Regions from separate parts of the Pseudoalteromonas sp. K222D genome, predicted to be linked through region 1. Evidence: predicted binding sites of a transcription regulator. Region 1 holds the regulator's gene; each other region holds the start of a gene.
What was found. Region 1 encodes sigma-54, which starts transcription at its own class of promoters, with help from an activator protein. Its sites were predicted from a motif close to GTTGGCACGNNNNTNGNNT; they were not measured.
Positions count from the first base shown of each region.

Region 1 (4,835 bases):
TCAGCAAGTTGATGCACACTTAAATCGGTTGTATCAATGACATGATCAGCCCGCGTTACGAGTACATCGAGTAATTCTTTTTCTTTTTGTATTGCTAAATCTAGCGGTAGCGAATCAATCGAAAGCGGGTGCAAACGACGCGTTTCTGAATAACGGCGGATTAATGTTTGATCGTCACTATCTAAATAAAATAACGTTGGTTTAGCAAAGTCGGGCAAGTACTCAAGAATATCGTTAAATTGCTGCTGATCTTTAGGCAGGTTACGCACATCTATACTAACGGCTATTTTATCGTAGTTATCAGAGACACTGCGCACTAATGAAGGCAGTAAATTTACCGGAATATTATCTACACAATAGTAACCTAAATCTTCTACAACACGTAAAGCAACCGATTTACCAGAACCCGATCGGCCACTTATAATAATTAATTCCATTTACCACCCCTTTATTAGTAACTAGGATTGATCCAAAATAACTTGGTATAATGCTTCATCAGACTTTGCCGCACGCAATTGCTTACAAAACTCTTTATCGTTTAGTTTATCAGCTATTGTGGCTAGTGTTTTCAAGTGCTGCTGGTTATCGCCATCGGGCACTATAAGTGCAACAAAAATATCAACTGGACGATTATCAATTGCATCAAAATTAATAGCGGTTTCGCTTATTAAAATTAAGGCAAGAGGTTCCTGCGCCCCGCTCATACGGCCATGTGGAATTGCTATTCCTCGGCCAATACCGGTACTGCCTAGCTTTTCTCTTGCCAATAAAGCAGTGAGAATATCTTGCTGGGGTAAATACGGCATTTTTTTATGCGCGAGTTCACTGATGAATTCTAAAATTCTTTTTTTACTATTAAAAAGGACCACAGCTTTGCTGCAGTCCTGGCATATAAGTGAGCTTAATTTCATAGTGTTAGTGTCGAGCAAACTTCTCTTTGTGTTTAATTACTTGACGATCGAGTTTGTCAATCAACGAGTCAATGGCAGCGTACATATCTTGGTGTTCGGTCGATGCAAATAGCTCAGCGCCACTTACAAAAATTGTTGCTTCAGCTTTTTGACTTAATTTTTCTACATCGAGAATAACATGCACATTAGTTATGTGATCTGAGTGTCTTTGCAGCTTTGCAAATTTATTATTTACATAGTCTCTTAATGAGTCTGTAATGTCTACATGACGACCAGTTAAGTTTAGTTGCATCAGCATTTTCCTCTTTGTTGTACGTCTTAAATCAAGCTTTTACGTTGATTCGACGGGGGAATAGCCAGAGATTCGCGATATTTTGCAATTGTCCGTCTAGCTACTTTAATTCCTTGCTCAGCCAATATATCTGCAATCTTGCTATCACTCAATGGTTTGGCTAAGTTTTCTGCAGCTATCAACTTTTTAATCAAGGCACGTATAGCAGTTGATGAACATTCGCCACCATTTTCGGTGCTTACATGGCTTGAAAAAAAGTACTTAAGCTCAAAAATGCCACGTGGAGTGTGCATGAATTTTTGTGTAGTGACCCGTGAAATAGTCGACTCGTGCATTTCAACTATTTCGGCAACATCGTTTAAAACCATAGGTTTCATGGCTTCTGGGCCATGTTCAAAAAACGCTTGTTGTTGCTTAACAATACAATTAGTTACTTTTAGGAGTGTTTCGTTTCTACTTTCTAGGCTTTTAATAAACCATTTAGCTTCTTGTAAGTGCGAGCGAATAAATTGGCTGTCACCACTGGACTTTACCGTACGAGACATAGCAGCATATTGGCTGTTAACACGTATTTTTGGCATGCTATCTGGGTTTAGCTCTACCACCCAGCGGCCTTTTATTTTTTTAACAGATACGTCAGGTATAACGTATTCAGATTCTTCTCTGACAATAGTATCCGCAGGCTTAGGATTAAGCGTATGAATAAGTGTCATTATTTCTTTAAGCTCTTCTTCTTTGAGCTTAGTTTTTTTCATTAACGTACGATAGTCGCGAGCAGCGAGTAAATCGATATGATCAGTTAACACCATTTTTGTTTCGTTAATATAAGGGGTGTCTTTATCAAATTGGTTTAATTGAATACATAAGCATTCTTGTAAGCTGCGAGCTGCAATACCAACAGGATCAAATAATTGAATGCGCTTTAGCACTGCTTCTATTTCATCTAGTTCTACTTCGTGTTCGTCATCACTTTCTTGATTAAAGCTTGCTAAAAGGTCTTCGCAACTGATAGTTAAAATACCAGAGTCATCTACGGCTTCAACAATAGCTATGGCAATAGCTTCGTCTATAGGACTAAAAGGAGTGAGCTGTAATTGCCACATTAAGTACTCATGCAGAGTTTCGGCTGATGCACCTTGATAAATAGATTCATCTTCAGGCATTGGCCCCGATGAAGAGGCAGGCGCTGCGCTCATATATTCATCCCATGATACATCCATGGCCATATCGTCGCTTATGGTGTCTTTGTTTAGTGCTTCACCGCTATCTTGCTCATACTCGCTCGGGGTGTCATCGGCAGAGGCACTAACAGTAATATCATCTGCTTTTTGCTCGTTTTTACCAGCTGATTCTTCCGTGTAATCTTGCTCATCAACTTCTAGTAGCGGGTTGCTATCAAGTGCTTCTTGTATTTCTTGCTGGAGATCCAAGGTACTAAGCTGCAATAAGCGAATAGCCTGTTGCAGTTGCGGAGTCATTGTAAGTTGCTGGCCCATGCGCAGCTGTAATGATTGCCTCATTTATCTCTAACAATCCTTATAAATTGATATGATTAATCTTAGCAGATGCTTATAGTAATAACATAAATATTACAGTTTGAACTGCTCGCCTAAATAAACATCACGTACTGTTTTATCGTTTAATACAAATTCAGGAGTACCAGATGCAATTAGCTCACCATGAGAAACAATGTAGGCTTTTTCGCAAACATCAAGGGTTTCCCTTACATTGTGGTCGGTAATTAGCACGCCAATACCACGGTTTTTAAGGTGTTCTATAATTTTTTTAATATCGAGTACTGAAATAGGATCCACGCCAGCAAAGGGCTCATCAAGTAATATAAATTTAGGATCTGCAGCTAAAGCACGTGCTATTTCTACGCGGCGGCGTTCACCACCAGATAACGCCATGCCTAAGCTGTCGCGAATATGTTGCAGGCTAAATTCGTCCAGCAAGCTATTTAGGGTTTCTTCTCTGGCTTGTTTGTTTAGTTGCTTACGCGTTTCTAAAATAGCCATTAAATTTTGATACACAGTGAGCTTTCTAAAAATAGACGATTCTTGTGGTAAATAACCAATACCTAAACGAGCACGGCTGTGCATAGGAAGTAGGGTAATATCGTTATCATCAATTAATATTTTGCCTTTGTCACTAGGAACTAAGCCTACAATCATGTAAAAGGTTGTGGTTTTACCAGCACCATTTGGACCAAGTAAACCAACAATGCTCCCTGCTTTTACTTCAAGGCCTACATTTTTAACAACTTCACGGCCTTTATAGCTTTTTGCTAATAGCTCTGCTTTTAATGTACTCATGGCTGACCTTTATTGAGTTTTTGTTCTTTTTTTACGTCTATAGGCACTAAAATAGTGTGCACCCGATCAGTTGAGTTTTCATCTTTTTCAGCACTTATAAGCTGTTGCTCTATATCGTAGGTGATACTTTTAGCCGTAATTTTTTGCCCAGCTTGAGAAATGTTTGCATCTCCTACTAGGGTTAAAAAACGTTTCGCTACATCGTAACGTACTTCGTTAGCGCTGGCGCTCATGACAGTGCCATCTGCTTGCTTTTCTTCAAAATATGCAGGGCTGCCTGTGGCAATTAATAGTTGTTTATTATCGCCAAGTTCGTCGCGCTTATGTACTTCTAAACGATCGGCGGTGATACGACGATTACCGTGGATAATCTCTACGTTTTTTTCAAAAATACCAACATTTTCTTTTAGTTGACCTTCTTGTCGGTCAGCACTAATAGAAATTTGATTAGCTAGTGGGGAAGTACTTTGCTCTGCCGCATTACTATTAAATGCAAGTATAAGCGATGGAATAATAAGTATTTTTGCAAGGTTATTGGTCATAATATAGTGTTCGCGTATGGTTAATTAGTTTTATCACCTCGGTTGTTAAATTGGCTTCAAGGCCTTTACCGGTGATCTTTAAATTCGGTCCAGTTATAATAACGGGTTGTTCGCTGTGCATAGTGAGTAGCTTTATATCTACTTGAATATTGTCGGCGGTGATTTTGTCTATCATTGCACCATCAATTAAGTTTTGGGCAGTTACATTACCCTCTAAAATTAATTGTCTTTCATCGTAAAGTGTTGCTTCATCAGCATTTATACGCCACGTTTTTTGTCTGTCGTCGTACAATATAAAAGTAGGTTTTTCGAATAAGGTAAATCCTAGCTGCTCGTAAAGCTCCGTTTTAACCGCAGTTACTTTATGGCTAATTTCACCGTTTTCGTCAAAAGCTGTTTGTTTTAGCTCAATGGCGGTGTAATCGGGTTTAGCTATCACTTCTGCGTCGGCTTTAACAACCGTATTTATCTGAGTAAAATAAGGGTACCAAAGCCAAACCATACAGCTGATGAATAAAACGCTTAAGACTATGCGCGCTATATTCATGAACTAGTGCCTTGGCTGGTTAATGGTTTATTGTTTTCAAGCATAAGTAAGTCGGTCAGCTCTCTTACTGCACCAAAACCACCCGGCATTTGCGTAGTGTAATGTGCTAAGCGTTTAATTAGTGGGTGCGCATCGTTTACTGCGACTGCAAAGCCAACTAACTCCATAACAGGCATATCTGGGCCGTCATCACCAATATAAGCAATTTGCTCATCGCTTAAATTAAGC
Region 1 is NZ_JAGGDL010000004.1:82,797-87,631, reverse strand. Features, by position in the region: gene rapZ (RNase adapter RapZ) at 1-437, opposite strand, end outside; gene ptsN (PTS IIA-like nitrogen regulatory protein PtsN) at 459-911, opposite strand; gene hpf (ribosome hibernation promoting factor) at 916-1,203, opposite strand; gene J5X91_RS03880 (RNA polymerase factor sigma-54) at 1,230-2,723, opposite strand; gene lptB (LPS export ABC transporter ATP-binding protein) at 2,793-3,518, opposite strand; gene lptA (lipopolysaccharide transport periplasmic protein LptA) at 3,515-4,060, opposite strand; gene lptC (LPS export ABC transporter periplasmic protein LptC) at 4,050-4,607, opposite strand; gene kdsC (3-deoxy-manno-octulosonate-8-phosphatase KdsC) at 4,604-4,835, opposite strand, start outside.

Region 2 (4,835 bases), on a different contig from region 1:
GGTACTTAATTTGATCACCGACTCTAAGGTTTGATGTATATTGCCATAAGACTTTTGCGGCAATTGGTTAGGCCCAAGCAGTCTATCTACTAATTCACGCAATCGGTCGGCTTGCTCAATAATAAGCTCGGCACATTCATTTCTTTCTTGCTGGTCTACCTCGTATTGCAATAACTGCGCCGCTCCGCGAATTCCCCCTAAAGGGTTTTTAATTTCGTGCGCTAAACCTCGAATTAAATTACGTGCGGCTTGGTATTGGTGCATTTGATTTGATGCTTGATCGAATTTAATTTCATCATCGGTTTGCCGACATTCTAATAAAATATAAAGTGCACCTTGGTATTTTATCTGTTTTGAACTGACTGCTAATTTAGCATGGCGAGAATCAACAAATACCACGTCAGCCCTATGCTGGTGGCAATCTACGCCATCAATTAAAGAGTATTGCGCTATGCGTTTTAAATCGATTGAATGGTAGTTAAATAAATCATCAAAAGACTGCCCTAATAAACGCTTAGTGCCTAAACCAAGTAGTTCACTGGTACTGGTATTGGCATAAATAAGCGTAAAGCTTTCGTTTAAAAGCATCACGGCGGTGGTTTGATTTTGCCATATGGCATTGAGTAGCTCAGGGCTAAAGTGTGTGTTATTAAGCATTGTTGCACCATTTTAGTGCGCCTGTGTTTTCAGGCAAGTAATTTAATGAAATTGCACTGCAATTGCTATTTTTAATGTGAATTAGGTGGGAGTTAATTACCTAAGCTTAAGCCTTTTCTATGCATAAAAAATACACTCAATGGGCTTGTCGCAATGACTTGGTTTTGTTTGTTGTACAGCTTAACTTGCAGAGTGTGCTCACCACGCTCTACATCTCTTAAAGCAAAGGTTGAGGTATCACTTGCTGCGCCATAGGCTTTACCATCAAGAAATAGCTGTATTGTAAAGTCGTTTTCAAAGCGGGGGGTAATTCGAGTAGATACATACACAGAGCCGGTGTTTTCACGAATAGTTTGCTGATGCTCAGGCGATGCAATACCAATACTAAATGCAACCGGCTGCGCTTTAGTTTGATTATTTAATATATCAGTATTTGTTGCAGGCATGGTTAAATCTTGGCTGGTGAGTTTTATCTCTTTGGCGCCAATATGGGGGGTATCTGAAAACACCAGTACGCCATTTTTATCTTTCCATGCGTAAATTTTTTTTTCACCAGCGTAACTACAAACACTTAATAATGAAGTAATTAGTAGTAATAAAATCTTGCTACTCACTCTGCAACCCTGCATTTTTAACATTAACTTTACTTTAGTGGAGAAAGTACTAATTTACCATTAAAAAAGCCCGCAAAGCGGGCTTAAAGGTATATTTTATAACTGTTAATTAAAATTAACAGCTGTAATACATTTCAAACTCAATTGGGTGCGTTGTCATGTTAAGTCTTTCAACTTCTTGACTCTTAAGTTTAATGTAAGCATCAATTAAATCATTAGAGAACACGTCACCTTGATTTAAAAACTCACGGTCAGCATCAAGAGATGCCAGTGCTTCTTCTAATGAAGAGGCAACGGTTGGAATTTCTGCTGCTTCTTCTGCAGGTAGGTCGTATAAATCTTTATCCATTGCATCACCAGGATGGATTTTATTTTTAATTCCATCAAGGCCAGCCATAAGCATGGCAGCAAAAGCAAGATACGGGTTAGCCGTTGCATCAGGGAAGCGTACTTCAATACGACGACCTTTAGCTGATGGTACTACCGGAATACGAATCGATGCAGAACGGTTACGTGCAGAGTATGCAAGCATTACTGGTGCTTCGTAACCTGGTACTAAACGTTTGTACGAGTTAGTAGAGGCATTAGCAAACGCATTAATTGCTTTAGCATGTTTAATAATACCGCCAATGTAATAAAGCGCATCTTCAGAAAGACCGCCGTACTTATCACCTGCAAATAAGTTAACACCGTCTTTAGCTAACGACTGATGACAATGCATACCAGAACCGTTATCGCCAACAATAGGTTTAGGCATAAAAGTGGCTGTTTTGCCGTATAAATGAGCCATGTTATGAATAACATATTTCATTTCTTGAATTTCATCGGCTTTAATCACCATAGTATTAAAGCGCGTAGCAATTTCGTTTTGTCCTGCAGTTGCTACTTCGTGATGATGTGCTTCAACAACTTGTCCCATTTCTTCTAATACTAGACAAGTAGCAGAGCGCCAATCTTGAAAGTCATCAACAGGAGCAACTGGGAAGTAACCGCCTTTAACGCCAGGGCGATGACCTGTATTGCCGTCTGCGTATTCTTTATCTGAGTTCCAAGCAGCTTGCTTAGAATCGATTTTGTACATAGAGCCAGACATGTCTGTTTTATATTTTACGTCATCAAATACGAAGAACTCTGGCTCTGGGCCAAATAAAACCGTATCAGCAATACCTGTAGAGCGCATATACTCTTCAGCACGCTTTGCTACAGAGCGAGGATCGCGCTCGTAACCTTGTAATGTAGAAGGCTCTACTACGTCACAACGTATAATTAATGTGGCTTCTTCAGTGAATGGGTCAAGCTTAGCTGATTCAGCAACAGGCATTAGCACCATGTCTGATTCGTTTATGCCTTTCCAGCCAGCAATTGAAGAACCATCGAACATTTTACCATCTTCAAAAAAGTCTTCATCAATTTGGTGATGAGGAATTGAAATATGCTGCTCTTTACCTTTGGTATCAGTAAAGCGTAAATCAATGAACTTAACGTCATTTTCTTTAATAAAATCTAAAACCGATTGCGACATGTGTCCTCCAACTATAAGGTTTTGTTATTGCTGCTTAAATGCTTTGTGTTTTATAAGCTGATTTTGTGCCACTATTGTAACTTAATGTTTATAAACATAAAAAATACAAAAGTAATAACGGCTGTTTCTAATGCGCACCATTATGGTGCGTAAATGCTTCAATATAGTGCAACAGTTACAGAGTAAAAAGTTGCTCGCTATTTAATCGTGATAGACTAACATAAAGTAAATACAAAAGACTGACCAAAATAGCAATAAAGTCATTAAAGTGGAGGTTTTTATAAAAATATTAAAAATTTTATTTTTATAATTAGTTAATTTAAAACAGTAGGTTAAATAAAAAAACCAGAAAGTTTGCAAATTTATTTTGGATAAACTTTCATCCATTCCATTTATAAGGGATAATATGCGCCCTTTTAAATCCTATGCTGGGACATCTCGTGAAAACGCAGGTGAGTGCGTAAGCCCCTGCAGGATCAATGAGATTCAATTTCTCTGAGTGAATATTAATGAGTATCGAAAAGATAAGAAATATAGCAATTATCGCCCACGTTGACCACGGTAAAACTACACTGGTTGACAAACTGCTTGAGTTTTCAGGCACATTAGAAACACGCGGCGGTAATGAAGAGCGCGTGATGGATTCAAACGATATAGAAAGAGAACGTGGTATTACCATTTTAGCGAAAAACACCGCTATTTCATGGAACGGCTACCACATTAATATCGTAGATACTCCAGGACACGCCGATTTCGGTGGTGAAGTGGAACGCGTACTTTCAATGGCTGACTCAGTATTACTAATTGTTGACGCTCAAGAAGGCCCAATGCCACAAACGCGTTTTGTTACGCAAAAGGCATTTGCGCAAGGTTTAAAGCCAATCGTAGTAATTAACAAAATCGACAAGCCAAGTGCACGTCCTGATTGGGTTATGGATCAAATCTTTGATTTATTCGATAACTTAGGCGCCACTGACGAGCAGTTAGATTTTAAAGTAATCTATGCATCAGCAATCAACGGCTGGGCAACATTAGATTTAGACGAGCCATCTGATAACATGGATGCCATGTTCCAAATGATCGTTGACGAAGTATCACCACCAGATGCAGATCCTGAAGGTGACTTCCAAATGCAGATTTCTCAACTTGATTACAACTCATACGTGGGTGTAATTGGTGTTGGTCGTATCAAGCGTGGTTCTGTTGCTCCAAACCAACAAGTAACTATTATTAGTGCTGATGGTACTAAACGTAACGGTAAAATTGGTACAGTACAAAGCTACTTAGGCCTTGAGCGTATTGAAACAGACCGTGGTTATGCAGGTAACATTGTTACTGTAACCGGTATTGGCGAGCTTAAGATTTCAGATACTGTTTGTTGTCCTACTAACGTTGAAGCATTACCACCACTAAGTGTTGATGAGCCAACAGTAACAATGACATTCTCTGTAAATAACTCACCGTTTTGTGGTAAAGAAGGTAAGTTTGTAACGTCACGTAATATTCGTGAGCGTTTAGAGAAAGAGCTAGTACACAACGTAGCACTTCGCGTTGAAGATACTGCTAGCCCAGATAGCTTCCGTGTTTCTGGCCGTGGTGAATTACACCTAGGTATCTTAATCGAAAATATGCGTCGTGAAGGTTACGAGCTTGCTGTATCTCGTCCAGAGGTAATTTTGCGTACTGTTGACGGTGTATTAGAAGAACCGTTTGAAACAGTAACAATTGACTGTCAAGAAGAGCATCAGGGTTCTGTAATGGAGCAAGTTGGCCTACGTAAAGGTGAGCTTACTAACATGTCTCCAGATGGCAAAGGCCGTATGCGTTTAGACTTTATTATCCCAAGCCGTGGCTTAATTGGTTTCCAAACTGATTTCATGACACTTACTTCGGGTTCTGGTCTTATGTACCATACGTTCGATCATTACGGTCCTCATAAAGGCGGTTCAATCGGTGTTCGTAAAAACGGCGTAATCATTGCAAATGCTACAGGTAAAGCACTGACTAACGCATTGTTTAACTTACAAGAGCGCGGCCGTTTA
Region 2 is NZ_JAGGDL010000012.1:25,498-30,332, forward strand. Features, by position in the region: gene glnL (nitrogen regulation protein NR(II)) at 1-657, opposite strand, end outside; gene J5X91_RS08190 (DUF4124 domain-containing protein) at 750-1,271, opposite strand; gene glnA (glutamate--ammonia ligase) at 1,387-2,793, opposite strand; gene typA (translational GTPase TypA) at 3,303-4,835, shown strand, end outside.
Region 2: a site for sigma-54 is predicted at 2,848-2,866, ahead of glnA (glutamate--ammonia ligase). Genes of this name have one in related genera too.

Region 3 (4,835 bases), on a different contig from region 1:
TTTACCTGTCGGTGTTTTTTTGTTATCAGCCATTTAAATGTAATTTATTCCAAGGTTTATTTTACGGACGTGAGCTTAGCATAGTCACCTACTAGTTCACCATTATAAGGTAAATTAACAACCCATCTTAGCAGCACTAAAGTTAACCTCCCCTGAAATAAAAAAGCGCTACCTAAGTAGCGCTTTGGACAACACACAATAACTTAAATTTAATTACTACGAACCGATACAAATTCTGGGTAGGCGTCAATGCCACAATCGTGTTGATCCATACCGTTTAGCTCTTCTTCTTCGGTAACCCTAATGCCCATAGTATGCTTTAAGATTGCCCACACCAGCAGCGAAGAAATAAACACAAAACCAATAATACACAACAAGCCTATTAACTGAGTTACCAAGTTTGCCTCGGCGTTTGTCACAGGTACTAGCATAATACCAAGTACTCCACATACGCCATGCACAGAAATAGCGCCAACTGGGTCGTCTATTTTTGCCTTATCAAGTATAACAATACTAAATACCACTAATGAGCCGCCTAATAACCCTAATAAACACGCCATCAATGGTGAAGGTGAAAGCGGATCGGCGGTAATCACAACCAGCCCAGCTAACGCGCCATTTAATACCATAGTTAAATCGGCTTTACCCCATAATGCTTTACAAACAAATAGTGCTGAAACAGCCCCCATTGCAGCAGCAGCATTGGTGTTTAATAAAATCTTTCCTACAGCAGTCGCGTTTTCTGCATCTGATATAAGTAGCTGCGAGCCGCCGTTAAAACCAAACCAGCCCATCCATAAAATAAACGTACCTAACGTTGCCAAAGGCAAGTTTGACCCCGGAATTGGGTATATTTCGCCATTTTTACCATATTTTCCTTTACGTGCACCCAGTAATAATACGCCAGCTAATGCCGCTGATGCGCCGGTTGCATGCACTATTGCTGAGCCCGCGAAGTCAACAAAACCCATTGCCGATAAAAATCCAGAGCCCCAAGTCCAGTAACCCTCAATAGGATATATAAGCCCAGTTAACACCAAGGTAAACACCAAAAATGCCCACAACTTCATGCGCTCAGCCACCGCACCCGAGACAATAGACATAGCCGTGGCAACAAAAACAACTTGAAAGAAAAAATCAGATTCTAGAGAGTGATCAGCATCAGCGGCTTGTGTACCAATTAAGCCACCAAATGAAGGAATGATGCCTCCCTCGGTATTCCCTACATACATAATATTGTAACCAACGAGTAAAAACATGGTGCATGCAATTGAATACAAGGCGATATTTTTAGTTAATATTTCTGTGGTGTTTTTTGAGCGTACTAAACCCGCTTCTAGCATGGCAAACCCTGCGGCCATCCACATTACTAATATGCCACAAATTAAAAAATAAAAGGTGTCGAGCGAAAATTTTAGTTCTATCAGTGTACTTTCCATAAATCCCCCTTAAAGTGCATCTTCATCAAGTTCGCCCGTACGAATACGAACAATTTGATCTAGGTCGTACACAAAAATCTTACCGTCACCTATTTTTCCGGTGCCTGCAACTTGCGTAATTGAGTCAACTACGCGTTGGCAGTTTTCAGTACGAGTGGCAATTTCGAGTTTAATTTTAGGAATAAAATCAACTTGGTATTCAGCCCCACGATACAATTCGGTATGACCACGTTGTCGACCAAAGCCTTTTACATCAACAACTGTCATCCCTTCTATGCCTAAATCAGCGAGTGCTGTACGCACTTCATCTAATTTAAATGGCTTGATGATTGCACTAATCATTTTCATTTTAGTCCCCTTAGGACACGTTATTGTTTTTCTTAGTTAATACAATCCAAGCTTTATGCCATTTTTATATGGCAATAAAAAACAATAACTTATAAAAATATTTTATATTTAAAACAAAAAAACGCACCAATTAGGTGCGTTTTTTTATATATAATACTTGATTGGTGCGTGTGTATTTAACTCAACGTATAGCTGTAACCTCTGCTAGCTGCAAAGTACTATTTAAAACCACACAATTGCGCCCTTGCTCCTTAGCTTGATACAAAGCTCTGTCGGCAACACGCATAGCAGCGGTTAAATTGGTATTTTGAAATTCGGCTAGGCCTATACTTGCTGTTATTGATAAGGTTTTATCACTGATAGTAAAGTCGTAACTTGCGAACTTTTGTATAAATAAATTTAAACACTTCTCGGCTTGTTCAACTTCTACTTGCGTTAATATAATTGCAAACTCTTCACCGCCAATACGTGCCACTGTACTGTTAGAAAATGAAGTACGGATTAAATTACTCACTTGTTTAAGTGCCTGATCGCCGCCGTCATGCCCAAATTCATCGTTTATTGCTTTAAAAAAATCTATATCGAGTAACACTAAGCTATTTTTCTGATTTTTATTTTTGAGTAGTTTTTCAGCATACTGATAAAAGTAACGACGATTATAAAGCCCGGTAAGATGATCTCGAAAAGCACTTTCTTTAATGTCTGCAATTAACGATAACTGCTCCATGGTTTGCAAGACACGACAATGAAACTCTTCATTCATAAAAGGTTTAGTTAAAAAATCATTAGCACCATATTTAATAAATCGCGCCGATAAACCATGCTTACTCGCGCCTGATAACCCAATAATTGCTAAGTCATCACGGCCTCTAAAGTTTCTCACCGCTTTAACTAATTCAAAACCATCCATTGTTGGCATTGCATAGTCTGTCATGAGTAATTTAATTTCAGCATCGTTTTTGAGCATATCTAATGCTTGGCGTCCATCGTGCGCCTCACTGACTGCAAATAATTGTTTTTCTAGCATTTGCTTCATTAAAGTACGACTTAAAACCGAGTCGTCGGCTATTAATGCTTTACAGCCTTGGTTACGCAACAGCTGTGCAACTAATTTTATAGCGTAATTATATGAGTCACGGTTATCTTTTATCACATAATCAATTACGCCTAATTCTAACATTTGCAGGCGCTTGTACTCATCCATCTTAGAAGTAAGCACCACAGTAGGAATACCTTTTAATAAGGTATATTTGGCCACCTCACCATTTGGTGCGTCGGGGAGCGTTAAATCAACTAAGGCTAGTGTATAGCTGTGCTTACTTACAAACTCCTTACACTCAGATAAAGACCAAGCAAAATCAATGGCAACATCAAGATACTGTGCAGATATATGGCGAAGGACTTGTTGTACTACTTTACTATCTTCAACTATCAACAGTCTTTGCATAGGGCTTCTCTTTACTTCTAATTTGATTACTTGTTTTATAACCATGTGTTCATCATAAATTTAAAGCCTTTAATGAGATTTTAAATTTATTAAAAAGCAAATTACACACCCTGTCGGTTTGCCACTATTTTTTTAAAGTAAATCTCACTTATTTAAGCTGCTATTTATAAATAGATGCGAATATACATTACTTTCATTACGATCGAAATAAAGAGCGATACAAAGCGTTAAAAGCTAAGTTTTTACACATTCTATTTACTCAACCACTATTATCGGCAACTAGTCTCAATACTTTTGTTTTTTTACTGAATATTTCTTTTAATAGAACATTAACAATAAAAAAGGGTCATTCATGAAGTTTAGCCAAAGTATTTTTTTACCTATTGCCGCCATTGCCTTAACACTTAGTAGTGCCTCCTTTGCCGATAATAACCAGCGTCGTATTGATATCGACAGCAAAGTGGTTACTGAGCACAAAGCAAAAATTAATAATCAGCGCTTTTCATATACGGTTGCAACCGGTACGCAACCTGTTTGGGATGACAAAGGCGATGCTATAGCAACCTTGCAATATACTTACTACACCCGCGATAAGGTAGATGACAGAGCAAAGCGCCCTTTGCTTATTTCGTTTAATGGCGGCCCTGGCTCGGCATCGGTTTGGATGCACCTTGCTTATACTGGCCCTCGCGTATTAAAAATTGATGATGAAGGCTACCCTATTCAACCATATGGGGTTAAAGACAACCCTTACTCAGTGCTCGACATTGCCGATATTGTATATGTAAATCCGGTAAACACCGGCTACTCTCGGGTAGTTGAAGATAAAGACGGTAAATTACTCTCTAAAGCTGAACAAAAAGAGCAGTTTTTTGGCGTAAAAGCCGATATTAAGTACCTCGCTGAGTGGCTTAATACCTTTGTAAACAGAAACGAGCGCTGGCGCTCTCCTAAGTTTTTAATTGGCGAAAGCTACGGTACAACACGTGTATCGGGCCTTGCTCATGAACTGCAAAATAGCCAATGGATGTACATTAACGGCGTAGTATTGGTTTCACCAACCGATATTGGCATTAAGCGCGACGGCCCAATTAAAGCAGCTAACCGCCTGCCTTACTTTGCCGCTACAGCTTGGTATCACAAAGCATTAAATGCCAACTTACAAGCTAAAGACCTAGACGAGTTACTGCCTGAAGTTGAGCAGTTTACAATTAACGAACTGATCCCCGCACTGGCTAAAGGCGGCTTTATTGCAGATGATGAAAAACGCCGCATAATTAAAAAAATGGCGCAATATGCTGGGCTTTCTGAAACCTTTGTAGAGCAAAATAACTTAGATGTTCCAACGCAGTTTTTTTGGAAAGAGCTATTACGTGATCGCGGCCAAATGGTAGGACGCTTAGACTCGCGTTATTTAGGTATTGATAAACGCGATGCGGGCGAGTCGCCTGATTACTGGGCAGAACTCACGTCGTGGTTACACTCTTTCACACCCGCTATTAATCATTACTTACGTGAAGAGCTAAATTATAAAACAGATATTAAATATAACCTGTTTGGTAATGTGCACCCATGGGATAGAAGCGGTAATAACACCGGCG
Region 3 is NZ_JAGGDL010000009.1:70,141-74,975, reverse strand. Features, by position in the region: gene mrcB (penicillin-binding protein 1B) at 1-33, opposite strand, end outside; gene J5X91_RS06955 (ammonium transporter) at 210-1,439, opposite strand; gene J5X91_RS06950 (P-II family nitrogen regulator) at 1,449-1,787, opposite strand; gene J5X91_RS06945 (diguanylate cyclase) at 1,969-3,234, opposite strand; gene J5X91_RS06940 (carboxypeptidase) at 3,587-4,835, shown strand, end outside.
Region 3: a site for sigma-54 is predicted at 1,832-1,850, ahead of J5X91_RS06950 (P-II family nitrogen regulator). Genes of this name have one in related genera too.

Region 4 (4,835 bases), on a different contig from region 1:
CATTAATGGCTTAATTGGCATACTGAGCGCGCCATTTTTACATGGCAGTTGGTGGCACTTTGCCAGTAACATGCTGCCTTTTATGGTTTTAAGTTGGTTAATTTGCCAATACAGCGTTAAGCGTTTTTATAACGTATTTATTTTTACCGCATTAGTAGGTGGTTTTTTAGTATGGGCATTTGGTCGTAGTAGTATTCATGTTGGTTTAAGTGGCGTTATATATGGGTTGTGGGGTTTTATACTTTGCTATGGCGTAATTAGACGTTCATTTAAATCCATTGTTATTGCTGTTGTCGTTGCCCTACTTTACAGCGGATTTGTTTGGGGTGTACTACCACAGCGCTTGCATATTTCGTTTGAAAGCCACTTATTTGGAGCATTGAGCGGATTGTTTTTAGGCTATAAATTAGCAAAATCCGACAAACTTAAAAGTCAAAAAACTCGCCTTTAATTTATTTTAATGGCCACATTTATTAATACATATATTTTTTTATATGTATTTCATTTAAACAGAGGTTATTTTTATGAGTGATCAAAATCAATACACCCCACCCAAAGTTTGGACATGGGACAGTGAGAGTGGCGGTAAATTTGCCAGTATTAATCGCCCCATCGCCGGCGCAACTCATGACAAAACCTTACCTATTGGCGAGCACGCATTTCAGCTTTATTCGCTTGCTACACCAAATGGTCAAAAAGCCGCTATTATGTTTGAAGAGCTGTTAGAGCTGGGCTTAACCGATGCAGAATACGACGCATATTTAATCAGCATAGGTGATGGTGATCAGTTTGGTTCTGACTTTGTAGATATTAATCCAAATTCAAAAATTCCAGCGTTAATGGATCATTCAACCACGCCGCCAACACGTATTTTTGAATCGGGCTCTATACTGCAATACCTAGCAGAAAAGTTTGATGTGCTTATACCTAAAGATTTAAAAGCTAAAACTGAATGTCGTAACTGGCTATTTTGGCAAATGGGCTCAGCGCCGTACTTAGGTGGTGGCTTTGGCCACTTTTATAGTTATGCACCCACTAAAATGCAATATCCTATTGATCGTTTCACCATGGAAACCAAGCGCCAGCTTGACGTGCTAAACCGCCATTTAAGTGCAAACGAATACATGGCAGGAGATGAGTACTCAATTGCCGATATCGCAATTTGGCCTTGGTATGGCTCTTTAGTGCTTGGCGACATTTATGATGCAGCTGAATTTTTAGATGTTGCCTCATACACTCATGTTGTACGTTGGGCTAAACAGGTTTCAAAACGCCCTGGCGTAAAACGTGGTCGTCGCGTTAACCGCACATGGGGACCTGAAGAAGAGCAACTAGCAGAGCGCCACAGTAGTAGTGACTTTTAACCTTGCTGTTATTGATAAACTAAAAAATCAGCTGTAATAGCTGATTTTTTAGTTTAGGTGTTGCCTTATTTATAATTACGCTTTAACACTCAGTATCGAATCACCTTGTGATAAAGCAAACTTTTCTTGAACCGCCGATAAAATAGAACTTTTATCTTCGTCATTTAACTGGCTTGAATACTGCGCTAACAACTCATCTAAATAACTAACTACATCTTTAGTATTTACTTGCTCAATTGAATTTTTAGGCGGTGGTGGCGGGCGCTGACCTTCAGGTCGAGCATCATCACCTATGCTTTTAGCGTCAAACTCCAACTCGTCCATTAGCTCAGCCAACTCTTTTGTTGGCGCTATACCTTGCTCTTTAAGTGCAGCTTGAATACTTAGCGCGTTTTCTGCCGTTAAATTTTCGGCATCGAATTCAGCGAGTGTTTGTTTTACAAAGTCACTTTGTGCTGTTGTTAACTTTGCGGTTTGGCTACTTTGTTGCAGCACCAGGCTTGCAGAATTACTGCTAATATTATTAATCATTACAGTATCCTTTCAACGCTTACGACGAGGTGGTTTATGATCATTTACTTCTTGCTCACTAATTTCGCCATTACCATCTGAATCTATTTCGTCAAAAATTGTTTGTGCGTCTTCGCCGTGTGGTGGTTTTTTAGCGCTAAACTCTGCATAGCTAATTACGCCATCGCCATTGGTATCCATGCTTGAAAAATCAGGTTTAGGTGGTTTGCTATCGCTGCCTCTTGCTGCAACATTTACTGAAAAAGCAACCGACAATAGTGTAATAATTGTAAGTGATGATAAGTGTTTCATGCTCGTAACCTTTTGTTTAATTAATAACAAAAGATTACGCTGTAAAAATGCAAATAATGTGCAAATAATGAGGAAGTCAAAATAATGTATATCGCTAATGCATAAATTTAAAATGATAGCAAAATGCTAATGCGAGTAAAAAGCTAAAGTGGTTATTAATTACTTACGTTAACGCATCGTATTATGCTAATTAATCAAACATTTTGTTGTTAATTACACTGCTGTGGATTTACAAAGCGATAACCAACACCATAAACCGATTGAATAACGCTGTCGGTTTTGGTTAATTCGTCCAGCTTTTTACGCAATTTTTTTATATGACTATCAATAGTACGCTGGCTCACAATACGTTGATCGGCGTACATAGTATCCATTAAGCTATCGCGCGAATAAATACGGTTAGGGTTGTTAAACAAGGGCTTAAATAACTGAAACTCAACATTGGTAAGCTCAATACTTACTGCTTTGTATTTTACACTGTAGGTGCTTTCATCAAGTTGCATAACATTGGTTTTTGGCTCAACGTTATTCAAGCGCCTTAAAATAGCTTTAACACGCGCCACCAGCTCCGCATAACTAAAAGGCTTACAAATATAATCATCGGCTCCTAATTCAAGCCCAAGTAATCGGTCAATCTCCTCTACCTTTGCCGACACCATAATGATAGGCACATTAGAGAACTGCCTAATTGCTTTACACAATTCAATTCCGCTTTGACCAGGTAGCATTATGTCGAGCAAAATCACACTAGGCTTGTTAATTTCAAGCCAAGGTAGTACTTCATTACCATGATGTATTTGATGCGTTATGTAATGATGGCTTGTTAAAAAATCGCTTATTAAGTTAGCCAGCTTAACCTCATCTTCTACAATCAGTATTTGCTCTTGCATAGTGTCCTCTAAGCTTTAAATAAGGGTAATTTAATAATGATAGCAAGACCGCCTAAACTAGATTTTTCAGCTTTAATCTCGCCTTTATGACCTTTAACTATGTGCTGACAAATAGATAACCCTAAACCCGAACCGCCCTCTTGGCGATTTCGCGAACTATCTACTCGGTATAAATACTCAAATAAGTGCGATAAATGCGATGGCTCAACCCCCACGCCATTATCTTCAATAATAAGCTGTAAATACATTTGCCCTTTAATACTTATATTACTCGCCGTTAATGAAATAGTAGAGCATTGTGCGTAATGCACTGCGTTCATTAAAATATTATCGAATAACTGTAAAAGGCGTGTTTTATCTGCTTGAACGGTTATATTTTTTGCAGCATTTAATAGGTAAAGCTTTATATTATGTTGCTCAAGTATAACCAGATATTTTTGCTCAATAGTATTTAATAACAATGCCATATCAGTAGCTTGCATAGTGTAATGCATGCCCCCTAACTCTGCGCTATTGAGCATATGCAAATCGTCTATTAAGCGCTTTAAATGCAGGGCTTCGTCGTTGGCCGAGTTTATATTTTTTGCATTTGGCTCGCGTATGCCAAGTAGCATAGCTTCAAGCTCACCAAGCAAAATGCTCATTGGCGTTCTAAGCTCATGAGAAATATTGGCAAGCCAGCGTTTACGTACTTGCTCGTCTTTGGCGAGCGTAAATGCTAGCGTATTAAAATCCTCGCTTAACTGCCCTAGTTCGTCTTTTCGATCTAGGGTCAGCTTAGTCTCGTAATTGCCTTGCGTTAAGCGGTGCATACCGTTAGCTATTTGTTTTACTGGGCTAACTAAATGCCGAGATAATAAAAAGGTAACCAGTAATGTAAGCAGTACCGCCGCTAAAGCAATAAACCATAAGTAGTTTGTTTGCTGCTGTAAAAAATCAAGTTCGTAGCCATCAACTAAGCTATCTCTTTTGGATACAGCTAAATAACCAACCGCTTTATTATTCACTGTAATGGCTGTAGTCATATAGTTTAAATTACTTAAATACCTGCCCACTATTCGCTGTTTATTTTCGTCAAGCAAAGCATAATGAGCAATATTTTCAGGAGGTGGTCGGCGCGCGCCTAAAACAATATGCTCGGATGGTGGTGGCCGGCGCATCATTCGCCCTCTTGGATCAGGGCTTTTTGGTAACTTAGATAAAAACTGGCTGTTTTCTAGTTGCGATTCTATAAGCATTCTAAAGTTTTTGTCGCCGCCAATAACTAACTCCCACGAGGGCGTTTTTTGATACTGCTTTGCAAGTTGTAGCGTAAGTGGTTCTAATGCTTTTATCTCTTTTGCATTAACAAAATCAATAACGCCTTGCCCTATACTCCACTGTATAAGTATTACCATCCCTGCAATAACACTAAAGGTAAAACTAAATAGTATTAAAAAAAGTTTATTATGAATTTTCATTAATGCGTATTTTTAACCTTGCTAGGAAAGCTTTCAAATCGGTATGTTATAAACTCTTTGGTTTGATCATTAACATACAACGTAGCAACTATTTTTTTGCCCTGAGCGGTCCAATACATGTGACCATGATTATTTAAAGTAACCGATACGGTATTTATACCACTTTTAAATAAGTTAGCAGGTAAATGCAATGCATGTCCGTAAATTCGCTGTATTTTAACGCCATTAATATATAAATGAGCGTGGCCTTGTAAAAAACCGGTATTTTCGTTTGTTGTCGCGCTCATCATTTGTTGCAT
Region 4 is NZ_JAGGDL010000005.1:19,142-23,976, reverse strand. Features, by position in the region: gene J5X91_RS04350 (rhomboid family intramembrane serine protease) at 1-451, shown strand, start outside; gene yghU (glutathione-dependent disulfide-bond oxidoreductase) at 525-1,364, shown strand; gene J5X91_RS04340 (hypothetical protein) at 1,440-1,895, opposite strand; gene J5X91_RS04335 (EF-hand domain-containing protein) at 1,908-2,186, opposite strand; gene J5X91_RS04330 (response regulator) at 2,396-3,076, opposite strand; gene J5X91_RS04325 (ATP-binding protein) at 3,085-4,536, opposite strand; gene J5X91_RS04320 (hypothetical protein) at 4,536-4,835, opposite strand, start outside.
Region 4: a site for sigma-54 is predicted at 2,234-2,252, ahead of J5X91_RS04335 (EF-hand domain-containing protein). Genes of this name have one in related genera too.